DNA from 3 places in the Eubacterium maltosivorans genome. Region 1 is predicted to be linked to each of the others. Evidence: a T-box and tRNA genes for the amino acid it is inferred to sense, from the RefSeq annotation. Region 1 holds a T-box; the other regions hold tRNA genes.
The links. The T-box of region 1 lies ahead of alaS (alanine--tRNA ligase). A T-box ahead of a tRNA ligase gene usually reads a tRNA of that ligase, here a tRNA-Ala.
Positions count from the first base shown of each region.

Region 2: it has a tRNA-Ala gene. The T-box ahead of alaS (alanine--tRNA ligase) is inferred to sense a tRNA for this amino acid. The anticodon was not compared.
Region 3: it has a tRNA-Ala gene. The T-box ahead of alaS (alanine--tRNA ligase) is inferred to sense a tRNA for this amino acid. The anticodon was not compared.

Region 1 is NZ_CP029487.1:1,859,499-1,863,711, reverse strand. It holds gene CPZ25_RS08890 (AI-2E family transporter) at 1-495, shown strand, start outside; gene CPZ25_RS08885 (hypothetical protein) at 606-1,151, shown strand; gene CPZ25_RS08880 (AI-2E family transporter) at 1,132-2,199, shown strand; T-box leader at 2,277-2,495, shown strand; gene alaS (alanine--tRNA ligase) at 2,575-4,213, shown strand, end outside.
Region 2 is NZ_CP029487.1:4,277,825-4,282,037, reverse strand. It holds rRNA gene CPZ25_RS19955 (23S ribosomal RNA) at 1-1,455, opposite strand, end outside; tRNA gene CPZ25_RS19950 (tRNA-Ile) at 1,620-1,696, opposite strand; tRNA gene CPZ25_RS19945 (tRNA-Ala) at 1,716-1,791, opposite strand; tRNA gene CPZ25_RS19940 (tRNA-Ala) at 1,814-1,889, opposite strand; rRNA gene CPZ25_RS19935 (16S ribosomal RNA) at 1,960-3,483, opposite strand; gene CPZ25_RS19930 (flavodoxin family protein) at 3,935-4,213, shown strand, end outside.
Region 3 is NZ_CP029487.1:3,796,063-3,800,275, forward strand. It holds gene CPZ25_RS17585 (ECF transporter S component) at 1-540, shown strand, start outside; rRNA gene CPZ25_RS17590 (16S ribosomal RNA) at 958-2,481, shown strand; tRNA gene CPZ25_RS17595 (tRNA-Ala) at 2,552-2,627, shown strand; tRNA gene CPZ25_RS17600 (tRNA-Ala) at 2,650-2,725, shown strand; tRNA gene CPZ25_RS17605 (tRNA-Ile) at 2,745-2,821, shown strand; rRNA gene CPZ25_RS17610 (23S ribosomal RNA) at 2,986-4,213, shown strand, end outside.

The DNA of each region.
Region 1 (4,213 bases):
GAAATTGCCAGCCTTACCCAGAAAACCTTCAGTCATTTTGTTTCAGGACAGTGCATTGAAGCCCTGATTTTAACAGTCATTTATACCATTGTATTATCGCTTTTGCAGATGCCATATGCCCTGACCATTGCAGTGCTGATCGGTCTGTTTTCGCTGATCCCTGTCTTTGGCGCCATTGTGGCCTGCTGTCTGGGGGCGTTTCTCATCTTGACCCTGAGCCCGGTCAAGGCGTTGATTTTTGTGATTGCCTGCTTCATCGTACAGCATGTCGAGGGCAACCTGATCTACCCCCATGTTGTGGGCAGCTCCATTGGCTTGTCCCCGCTTTGGATTCTGGCCGCGGTCACCATTGGCGGAGGAGCTTTTGGGATTCTGGGCATCATTGTGATGATCCCGCTCTTCTCAGTACTCTATACATTGACCGGCCAGACAGTCAACCATCGTCTGAGCCAGAGGGACATAGCCCCTCGAAAGCTTTTAAAGAAAGAAGAGTGACCTTTGGATTTGAAGAATTCTTGAGCATTCTCTCAAGACAATGCGCTTGCGGATGTGCTATAATAAAGCCAGCGACAGAAGCAATAAAGTTTATATAGAAAGGTGAAAAAATGAAAGCCAGTAATTTATTAAACACCCAGGTGTTTCTTGAAAATGACACACGGCTTCGGGGGCTTGTGCGCGACATAAGAGTTCGGGACCACAAAATTGACTGCCTGGTTCTCTCGGAGGGCGGCCTGTTCAGCAAAGCACAGATTATTTTTCCTTCAGATATCATCGAAGTGGACTATGACCATGTAACACTGGGCGGGGACAAGGGCATCACCAAGCTCTCCGCAAAAGAAATGAAGGCGCGGCTTGCGGACAGCTATTCGATCGTGAACACACCGGTAAAGGATGTGGATGGCAAGCGCTTTGCCAAAGTCGCAGATGCGACGGTCTCCAAGGATTTTAAGGTTCAGGAATATGATTTGTCACGCAGCTTTTTTGACGATCTGGACTACGGCTACAGCCTTGTGGCCGCAGAACATATGACATACCATGATAAAAGCCTGAATTACGACAGAGATATGCTGGAAATGGACCGGACGCACCGGGAGGGCGGTATTCTGGAAAAGGTTTTGGGGGAGGAACATCATGAAAATATCACCGGATAAAAAACGAATTTTGATGGTCAACACCATTGTGGTTTTGATCTGCATCCTTTTTGCGGTATTTTTATGGCCTACCTTTTCGGGAATGTTCATGCCATTTTTTATGGCCATTATTTTGGCCTACCTCCTAAACCCGTTGGTCAGGATCTTTGAACGCCGGGGCTTTGGTCGGGGGTTGTCCGTTCTTTTTGTCTGCGTCATTGTCCTTTTGATTTTGTTCGGCGTTTTTATGAGCTTTGTGCCCAGCCTGATCAGCAACATTGCCCAGATGGTGACAAACATTCCGTCAATGCTCCAGAATTTGCAGAATTACAGCGGGCAGATATCTGAATTTATTCAGAAATACAACGCTTCAGATATGTCGAAATACTTTAATCTTGAACAAAGTCTGTCTCAGGTGGCTGGCATGTTCGGCAGTATGCTGCAGGGCTTATCCAATGCCCTTATCGCCAACAGCGGCCAGCTGATGAACATCGTTATCGTTCCACTGGTGACCATTTTCCTCCTGCTGGACAAGGAGGTGTTCACCCAGTCCCTCATGTATCTGGTGCCCATTGACGCCAGAAATCAGGTAAAGAAAATGTTTTATGACATCGATATGGTGATCGGCGGCTTTATCCGTGGACAGGGGCTCATGTCCATTATCGCCGGGATTCTGACAGGTGTGGGCGCTTACTTTATGGGGCTGCCCTACGCGCCGGTCATCGGTGTGATTGCGGGGGTTACGACCATGATCCCTTATTTTGGTCCGGCGGTGGGAATGGTGGTGATCTGCGTTATGGCGCTTCTGTCAAGCCCGATACAGATGGTCTATATCCTGATTTGGATGGCCGTTGTCCAGGTGGTGTGCGGCAATCTGCTGGCGCCAGCGCTCATGTCCGGCAACGTTGGGCTGCACCCGGTTGTCATTATTTTTTCTATCTTTTTCTTTGGCGCCATGTTTGGCGGTCTGGGTATGATTCTGGCAGTACCGATCATGGGAACGGTCAAGGTTGTCATGAAGTATTTGATCGCCGGTTTTGCATCCTCCAAGGGTGAAATGCTCAGGTAAAAGGATATTGACAGGCAATTCAGAATAAGGCTTGACAAAAGCGAAAACATTACATATAATTTGAATGTTAAGTAAATATGAATGCAATGAGAATGACAACCTTATGACAGACCATTCAGAGAGGGAACGGTTGGTGTGAGTTTCCATGGAAGTGATAAGGCCGCCCCATTTGAGCAGCGGTTCTGAAATCAGGAGAGTGTAAGAACCGACGGCTGACAGACCGTTATTTGTTTGAGTGAGCAAAGCGCCGCTTTGCTAATTTGGGTGGTACCGCGGAAATCAACTTCGTCCCTGTTTGCAGGGGCGGAGTTTTATTTTTTTACTCAAAGCATCAAGTATAAACAAAAACAAATTCATAAAAGGGAGAACGAAAACATGCAACCTTTAGGTTTAAACGAAATTCGTGAAAAGTTTTTAGCGTTCTTTGAGAGCAAAGGACATTTAAGATTAAAGAGCTTTCCACTGGTGCCGATCAATGACAAGAGTCTGCTTTTGATCAACTCCGGGATGGCTCCGATGAAGCCTTATTTTACAGGCGATGAGATTCCGCCGAGAAAACGGGTAACCACCTGCCAGAAGTGTATCCGTACCCCAGACATTGAAAATGTGGGAAAAACCGCCCGCCACGGTACCTTCTTTGAAATGCTCGGCAACTTTTCCTTTGGAGATTACTTTAAAAATGAAGCCATTCCATGGGCATGGGAATTCTGTACCGAGGTCATGGAAATGGACCCGGAAAAAATCTATGTCTCCATCTATTTAGACGATGACGAAGCCCATGATATCTGGCATGACGAAATCGGCGTGCCGGAAGAACGGATCGTCCGTCTCGGAAAAGAAGACAATTTCTGGGAACATGGACTGGGACCATGCGGCCCCTGCTCCGAGCTTTACTATGACCGCGGAGAAGAATATGGCTGCGGCAGCCCAGACTGCGCTCCGGGCTGCGAGTGCGACCGTTATGTTGAGTTCTGGAACCTGGTATTCACCCAGTTTGACAAGGACGAGGAAGGCAACTACAACCCGCTGGCCAACCCAAATATCGATACCGGCATGGGCCTGGAACGTCTGGCCACCATTATGCAGGGTGTTGACAATATTTTCGAGATTGATACCATCGGCCATATTTTAAACTATATCTGTAAAAAGGCCGGTGTAAAATACGGCGAAAACACACAGGACGATGTTTCCATCCGCGTTATTACCGACCATGTCCGCAGCGTTACCTTTATGATCGCTGACGGCGTTATGCCGGGTAACGAAGGCCGTGGCTATGTTCTGAGACGTCTCCTGAGACGTGCCGCCCGCCACGGCAAGCTGCTTGGCATGCAGGAGCTTTTCCTTTATGATGTGGCCAAGGAAGTGGTTCGCGTTTCGTCTGGCGCTTATCCGGAGCTGGCTGAAAAGCAGGATTACATTCAGAAGCTCATAAAAATTGAGGAAGAACGCTTTAAAGAAACCATCGACCAGGGTCTGAGCCTGCTCGAAAAAGAGCTGGACAGCCTGATCGCACAGGAAGAAAAGGTATTCCCCGGACAAGGCGCCTTTAAATTATACGACACCTACGGCTTCCCCTATGACCTGACTAAGGAAATTGTAGAGGAACGCGGCCTGACCCTGATCGCCAGTGAATTTGAAGAAGCCATGCAGGAGCAGCGTGAGCGCGCGCGCAAGGCCCGTGCCGAAAGCGACCTGGCTGTCTGGGCAGACGATCCCTTTAACCCGCTGGGACCAGACGCACTGGTTGAATTCGTAGGCTATGACAATCTGGAAGCAACCGGAAAAATCATTGGCCTGATCGCAGGTGAAGAGCTGGTGAGCGAAGTACACGCCGGTGAGGATGTTCTGGTGCTGCTTGACAAAACCTCCTTCTACGCTGAAAGCGGCGGACAGGTTGGCGATAAAGGCCAGATCGTATCCGGCGACAGCGTGATCGAAGTAACCGACTGTAAAAAGGGCAGCCTGAGCCGCCATATCCATTATGGCAAGGTGGTTTCTGGAACCTTTAAAATGG
Region 2 (4,213 bases), 1.9 Mb from region 1:
TCTTCCAATGGCCGGGTTCGCTTATCCTTCTGTGTCACTCCATCTCTCAAACGCATTGAGGTAGTACTGGAATTTCAACCAGTTGTCCATCGCCTACGTCGTTCGACCTCGGCTTAGGCCCCGACTAACCCTGAGCGGACGAGCCTTCCTCAGGAAACCTTGGGCTTTCGATGGTGAAGATTCTCACTTCACTTTCGCTACTCATGCCAACATTCTCTCTTCTCTTAAGTCCACTGAACCTTTCGATTAAGCTTCGCCCCTAAGAGATTGCTCCCCTACCACTGTACCTTACGGCACAATCCATCGCTTCGGTGCCTGATTTTAGCCCCGTTCATTTTCGGCGCACCACCACTCGACCAGTGAGCTATTACGCACTCTTTAAATGTATGGCTGCTTCTAAGCCAACATCCTGGTTGTTTGTGCAGTGACACATCCTTTCCCACTTAATCAGTACTTGGGGACCTTAGCGGATGGTCTGGGCTGTTTCCCTTTTGACAATGAAACTTATCTCCCACTGTCTGACTGCCCTGTTAAAATGGACGGCATTCGGAGTTTGATATGGTTCGGTAAGCTTGACGCCCCCTACCCAATTCAGTGCTCTACCTCCGTCATTCATCACAGAACGCTAGCCCTAAAGCTATTTCGGGGAGAACCAGCTATCTCCGTGTTCGATTGGAATTTCACCCCTATCCACAACTCATCCAAGCCTTTTTCAACAGACACTGGTTCGGGCCTCCACTTGGTTTTACCCAAGCTTCACCCTGGTCATGGATAGATCACACGGTTTCGGGTCTACAGCATGCAACTCGTCGCCCTCTTAAGACTCGCTTTCGCTTCGGCTCCGCACCTGAAGTGCTTAACCTCGCTACATACCGTAACTCGTTGGCCCGTTCTACAAAAAGCACACTGTCACTTGCGCTCCAGCTGCTTGTAAGCACAGGGTTTCAGTTTCTATTTCACTCCCCTCCCGGGGTTCTTTTCACCTTTCCCTCACGGTACTTTCCGCTATCGGTCACTGGGTAGTATTTAGCCTTGGGGGGTGGGCCCCCCATCTTCCCACAGGGTTTCACGTGTCCCGTGGTACTCGTTGAATCTCCTCATTTCGGCTTTTCGCTTACGCGCGTCTTACGCTCTTTGCGGGGCCTTCCCATGCCCTTCTGCTAAACGGAAATGATTGTTGGATTCTGGGCTTTTCCTCGTTCGCTCGCCGCTACTTAAGGAATCGATGTTTCTTTCTTTTCCTCCGGGTACTAAGATGTTTCAGTTCCCCGGGTTCCCTCCGTTATGCTATGGATTCACTTAACGGTGACGGTTCTTCTAACCGCCGGGTTTCCCCATTCGGACATCCACGTCTCGTCGGATATGTGCTCCTAAACGTGGCTTTTCGCAGCTTGTCGCGTCCTTCTTCGGCTCCCAGTGCCAAGGCATTCGCCCTGTGCTCTTTGTTTCTTGATCTCCACGAATGCTTTCGCATTTCGTTTTTCTTTTGTTCTCTTTCTGAGCTCAAAAGAATGTTGTTTTTGAAATTGCATTTATTAAGAAGTTTTACTTTGTTTAATATTTGCTCTTTACTCTTTTTTCTTTATGTTGTTTTCAATGACCAATATGATGTTTTATCATGGTGGGCTTGGGAGGACTTGAACCTCCGACCTCACGCTTATCAGGCGTGCGCTCTAACCACCTGAGCTACAAGCCCATATTTATTTTTTTAAATATGGTGGAGACGAGGAGACTCGAACTCCTGACCTTCTGCATGCGAAGCAGACGCTCTCCCAACTGAGCCACGCCCCCGCAATTGGTTTTGATGATAATATGGTGGAGATGAGGAGATTCGAACTCCTGACCCCCTGCTTGCAAGGCAGGTGCTCTCCCAACTGAGCTACACCCCCGTATCATCATTGTGCTGTATGACTTTGGGTCATACAAAAGAAAATAGTACCATGACTTCCTGTTCCCTAGAAAGGAGGTGATCCAGCCGCACCTTCCGATACGGCTACCTTGTTACGACTTCACCCCAATTACTAGCCCCACCTTCGACCGCTGAGTCCTTACGGTTCTCTCACGGGCTTCGGGTGTTGCCAACTCTCGTGGTGTGACGGGCGGTGTGTACAAGACCCGGGAACGCATTCACCGCGGCATTCTGATCCGCGATTACTAGCAACTCCAACTTCATGCAGGCGAGTTGCAGCCTGCAATCCGAACTGGGATCTGTTTTAAGGGATTTGCTTCACCTCGCGGTTTCGCGGCCCTCTGTTCAGACCATTGTAGCACGTGTGTAGCCCAGGTCATAAGGGGCATGATGATTTGACGTCATCCCCACCTTCCTCCGTATTGTCTACGGCAGTCCCTCTAGAGTGCCCAACTCAATGCTGGCAACTAAAGGCAGGGGTTGCGCTCGTTGCGGGACTTAACCCAACATCTCACGACACGAGCTGACGACAACCATGCACCACCTGTCTCTCTGTTCCCGAAGGAAACGTCCCATCTCTGGGATTGTCAGAGGATGTCAAGACCTGGTAAGGTTCTTCGCGTTGCTTCGAATTAAACCACATGCTCCGCTGCTTGTGCGGGTCCCCGTCAATTCCTTTGAGTTTCAACCTTGCGGTCGTACTCCCCAGGCGGAATGCTTATTGTGTTAACTGCGGCACTGAGTTTCCCCAACACCTAGCATTCATCGTTTACGGCGTGGACTACCAGGGTATCTAATCCTGTTCGCTCCCCACGCTTTCGCACCTCAGCGTCAGTATTTGTCCAGCAAGCCGCCTTCGCCACTGGTGTTCCTCCTAATATCTACGCATTTCACCGCTACACTAGGAATTCCACTTGCCTCTCCAATACTCAAGTCTGACAGTTTCAAATGCACGTCACCGGTTGAGCCGGTACCTTTCACATCTGACTTATCAGACCGCCTACGCGCCCTTTACGCCCAGTCATTCCGGACAACGCTTGTCCCCTACGTATTACCGCGGCTGCTGGCACGTAGTTAGCCGGGACTTCCTCATTGGGTACCGTCATGTTTTCTTCCCCAATAACAGAGCTTTACGATCCGAAAACCTTCTTCACTCACGCGGTATTGCTGCGTCAGGGTTGCCCCCATTGCGCAATATTCCCCACTGCTGCCTCCCGTAGGAGTCTGGACCGTGTCTCAGTTCCAGTGTGACCGTTCGCCCTCTCAGACCGGTTACCCATCGTCGCCTTGGTGGGCTGTTATCTCACCAACTAGCTAATGGGACGCGGGTCCATCCTATGGCACCGGAGTTTTCATGAAATGACCATGCGATCTCTCCATAATATAAGGCTTTACTCCCAGTTTCCCGAGGCTATTCCTTTCCATAGGGCAGGTTACCCACGCGTTACTCACCCGTTCGCCACTTTCCAATCACTTATTCCCCCGAAGGTTCTTAACTGATCTTCTCGTTCGACTTGCATGTGTTAAGCATACCGCCAGCGTTCGTCCTGAGCCAGGATCAAACTCTCAATAAAAAGTTTATCGTTTGCCTTTCGGCTTTTTGATCTGGTTCATGTGATGATTTTTTTGAAGTGTTCATCGCACTTGCGTTTTTTATCCTTTGCTGATTTCCATCAGCTGGAATTTCAGGTTTTATGGTACTATTCTCTTTTCTATGACCCTTACAGCTTTTCGCTGTAATCGTTGTTCCCTCTTGCGGAGAGAACTTCTATATTTTAGCATCTTGTTTTTTCAATGTCAAGCTCTTTTTGAACTTTTTTAAAAAAACTTTTATGCGAAGTGGTGATTTCTCACTCACTTGCTGTCTCACTTGCGACAGCTTCATTATTATACGACGATGCTTTAGGAATGTCAATACCTTTTCTAAACTTTTTTCGCATTTTTTTATCATTGTTTTTAAGCGGTTTCTCTGCTATATTGTTTTTAAAGAATATCTACATTATATAAGGGAGAGGGAGTATTGTTATGAAGGTTCTATCAGTTGTTGGTTCTCCTCGTAGGGACGGAAGCACCGCCCAGGTCGTCGAGTACCTCACAAATAATCTGGAGGGTATCGAGAAGGAGCTTGTTTATCTGAGCGACTATAAGCTGCACCCCTGTTTAGGCTGTATGCTCTGTGTCCATACCAACCGCTGTGTACAGGAGGACGGCTGGGACTCTATTCAGACCAGTCTCATGGAGGCTGATGTCCTGATTCTTGGGTTTCCCACCTACTACGCGTTTTCTCTGGGCTTTAACGCTATG
Region 3 (4,213 bases), 1.9 Mb from region 1:
ACCCAAATGGCGGTATTGGCAGCGATGTCCATACTATTGGTCTACTTAATTCACTTTCCAGTTTTCCCGGCAGCTCCCTTTTTAGAGTATGATCCGGCGGATATCCCCATTTTGATTGGTACATTTATGTTTGGGCCGTTAGGTGGCCTGGTTTTAACTGCCGTTGTTTCTATTTTACAGGGACTGACAGTAAGCTCAGCCAGCGGCATTATTGGCATTATGATGCATTTCTTCGCGACGGGAAGCTTTGTTCTGGTGGCTGGCAATATTTATAAGAAGCATCGTACACGGAAGGGTGCGGTTGTTGGATTGTTCTTTGGAGCCTTGGCAATGACGATCACAATGGTTATCTGGAATCTGATTTTCACACCGCTGTTTATGGGAACGCCGATCGAAGCAGTTATAGCAATGCTCATTCCAGTCATTATACCATTTAATTTAATAAAAACAGGTGTCAATGCGCTCATTACATTTATTGTCTACAAGTCAGTATCAAAGGTGTTAGGCATGGAAATCAAAGAAACAAAGCTGGCTGAATAAGCCTGAATAAGCCATTAAGAAGCGAAATCTTCACGGATTTCGCTTTTTTTATAAAAAATTTCAAATAAGCTATTGACAGTTCATAAAAAAGCTGATAAACTATGTCAAGTCGTCAGCGATAAGGCGTGGCTGATTTTGAATAAAAATCTTTAAAAAAGATTTTGAAAAAAGTTAAAAAGCGCTTGACAACAACTCGCAAGATGTTGTATCATATATAAGCTGTCAACGACGGCAGATGAATCTCTTCATTAAATATAGATAAAGAGGTTCGGGTCATAGAAAAGAGAATAGTACCATAAAACCTGAAATTCCAGCTGATGAAAATCAGCAAAGGATAAAAAACGCAAGTGCGATGAACACTTCAAAAAATCATCACATGAACCAGATCAAGAAGCCGAAAGGCAAAACGATAAACTAATTATTGAGAGTTTGATCCTGGCTCAGGACGAACGCTGGCGGTATGCTTAACACATGCAAGTCGAACGAGAAGATCAGTTAAGAACCTTCGGGGGAATAAGTGATTGGAAAGTGGCGAACGGGTGAGTAACGCGTGGGTAACCTGCCCTATGGAAAGGAATAGCCTCGGGAAACTGGGAGTAAAGCCTTATATTATGATTGTGTCGCATGGCATGATCATGAAAACTCCGGTGCCATAGGATGGACCCGCGTCCCATTAGCTAGTTGGTGAGATAACAGCCCACCAAGGCGACGATGGGTAACCGGTCTGAGAGGGCGAACGGTCACACTGGAACTGAGACACGGTCCAGACTCCTACGGGAGGCAGCAGTGGGGAATATTGCGCAATGGGGGCAACCCTGACGCAGCAATACCGCGTGAGTGAAGAAGGTTTTCGGATCGTAAAGCTCTGTTATTGGGGAAGAAAACATGACGGTACCCAATGAGGAAGTCCCGGCTAACTACGTGCCAGCAGCCGCGGTAATACGTAGGGGACAAGCGTTGTCCGGAATGACTGGGCGTAAAGGGCGCGTAGGCGGTCTGATAAGTCAGATGTGAAAGGTACCGGCTCAACCGGTGACGTGCATTTGAAACTGTCAGACTTGAGTATTGGAGAGGCAAGTGGAATTCCTAGTGTAGCGGTGAAATGCGTAGATATTAGGAGGAACACCAGTGGCGAAGGCGGCTTGCTGGACAAATACTGACGCTGAGGTGCGAAAGCGTGGGGAGCGAACAGGATTAGATACCCTGGTAGTCCACGCCGTAAACGATGAATGCTAGGTGTTGGGGAAACTCAGTGCCGCAGTTAACACAATAAGCATTCCGCCTGGGGAGTACGACCGCAAGGTTGAAACTCAAAGGAATTGACGGGGACCCGCACAAGCAGCGGAGCATGTGGTTTAATTCGAAGCAACGCGAAGAACCTTACCAGGTCTTGACATCCTCTGACAATCCCAGAGATGGGACGTTTCCTTCGGGAACAGAGAGACAGGTGGTGCATGGTTGTCGTCAGCTCGTGTCGTGAGATGTTGGGTTAAGTCCCGCAACGAGCGCAACCCCTGCCTTTAGTTGCCAGCATTGAGTTGGGCACTCTAGAGGGACTGCCGTAGACAATACGGAGGAAGGTGGGGATGACGTCAAATCATCATGCCCCTTATGACCTGGGCTACACACGTGCTACAATGGTCTGAACAGAGGGCCGCGAAACCGCGAGGTGAAGCAAATCCCTTAAAACAGATCCCAGTTCGGATTGCAGGCTGCAACTCGCCTGCATGAAGTTGGAGTTGCTAGTAATCGCGGATCAGAATGCCGCGGTGAATGCGTTCCCGGGTCTTGTACACACCGCCCGTCACACCACGAGAGTTGGCAACACCCGAAGCCCGTGAGAGAACCGTAAGGACTCAGCGGTCGAAGGTGGGGCTAGTAATTGGGGTGAAGTCGTAACAAGGTAGCCGTATCGGAAGGTGCGGCTGGATCACCTCCTTTCTAGGGAACAGGAAGTCATGGTACTATTTTCTTTTGTATGACCCAAAGTCATACAGCACAATGATGATACGGGGGTGTAGCTCAGTTGGGAGAGCACCTGCCTTGCAAGCAGGGGGTCAGGAGTTCGAATCTCCTCATCTCCACCATATTATCATCAAAACCAATTGCGGGGGCGTGGCTCAGTTGGGAGAGCGTCTGCTTCGCATGCAGAAGGTCAGGAGTTCGAGTCTCCTCGTCTCCACCATATTTAAAAAAATAAATATGGGCTTGTAGCTCAGGTGGTTAGAGCGCACGCCTGATAAGCGTGAGGTCGGAGGTTCAAGTCCTCCCAAGCCCACCATGATAAAACATCATATTGGTCATTGAAAACAACATAAAGAAAAAAGAGTAAAGAGCAAATATTAAACAAAGTAAAACTTCTTAATAAATGCAATTTCAAAAACAACATTCTTTTGAGCTCAGAAAGAGAACAAAAGAAAAACGAAATGCGAAAGCATTCGTGGAGATCAAGAAACAAAGAGCACAGGGCGAATGCCTTGGCACTGGGAGCCGAAGAAGGACGCGACAAGCTGCGAAAAGCCACGTTTAGGAGCACATATCCGACGAGACGTGGATGTCCGAATGGGGAAACCCGGCGGTTAGAAGAACCGTCACCGTTAAGTGAATCCATAGCATAACGGAGGGAACCCGGGGAACTGAAACATCTTAGTACCCGGAGGAAAAGAAAGAAACATCGATTCCTTAAGTAGCGGCGAGCGAACGAGGAAAAGCCCAGAATCCAACAATCATTTCCGTTTAGCAGAAGGGCATGGGAAGGCCCCGCAAAGAGCGTAAGACGCGCGTAAGCGAAAAGCCGAAATGAGGAGATTCAACGAGTACCACGGGACACGTGAAACCCTGTGGGAAGATGGGGGGCCCACCCCCCAAGGCTAAATACTACCCAGTGACCGATAGCGGAAAGTACCGTGAGGGAAAGGTGAAAAGAACCCCGGGAGGGGAGTGAAATAGAAACTGAAACCCTGTGCTTACAAGCAGCTGGAGCGCAAGTGACAGTGTGCTTTTTGTAGAACGGGCCAACGAGTTACGGTATGTAGCGAGGTTAAGCACTTCAGGTGCGGAGCCGAAGCGAAAGCGAGTCTTAAGAGGGCGACGAGTTGCATGCTGTAGACCCGAAACCGTGTGATCTATCCATGACCAGGGTGAAGCTTGGGTAAAACCAAGTGGAGGCCCGAACCAGTGTCTGTTGAAAAAGGCTTGGATGAGTTGTGGATAGGGGTGAAATTCCAATCGAACACGGAGATAGCTGGTTCTCCCCGAAATAGCTTTAGGGCTAGCGTTCTGTGATGAATGACGGAGGTAGAGCACTGAATTGGGTAGGGGGCGTCAAGCTTACCGAACCATATCAAACTCCGAATGCCGTCCATTTTAACAGGGCAGTCAGACAGTGGGAGATAAGTTTCATTGTCAAAAGGGAAACAGCCCAGACCATCCGCTAAGGTCCCCAAGTACTGATTAAGTGGGAAAGGATGTGTCACTGCACAAACAACCAGGATGTTGGCTTAGAAGCAGCCATACATTTAAAGAGTGCGTAATAGCTCACTGGTCGAGTGGTGGTGCGCCGAAAATGAACGGGGCTAAAATCAGGCACCGAAGCGATGGATTGTGCCGTAAGGTACAGTGGTAGGGGAGCAATCTCTTAGGGGCGAAGCTTAATCGAAAGGTTCAGTGGACT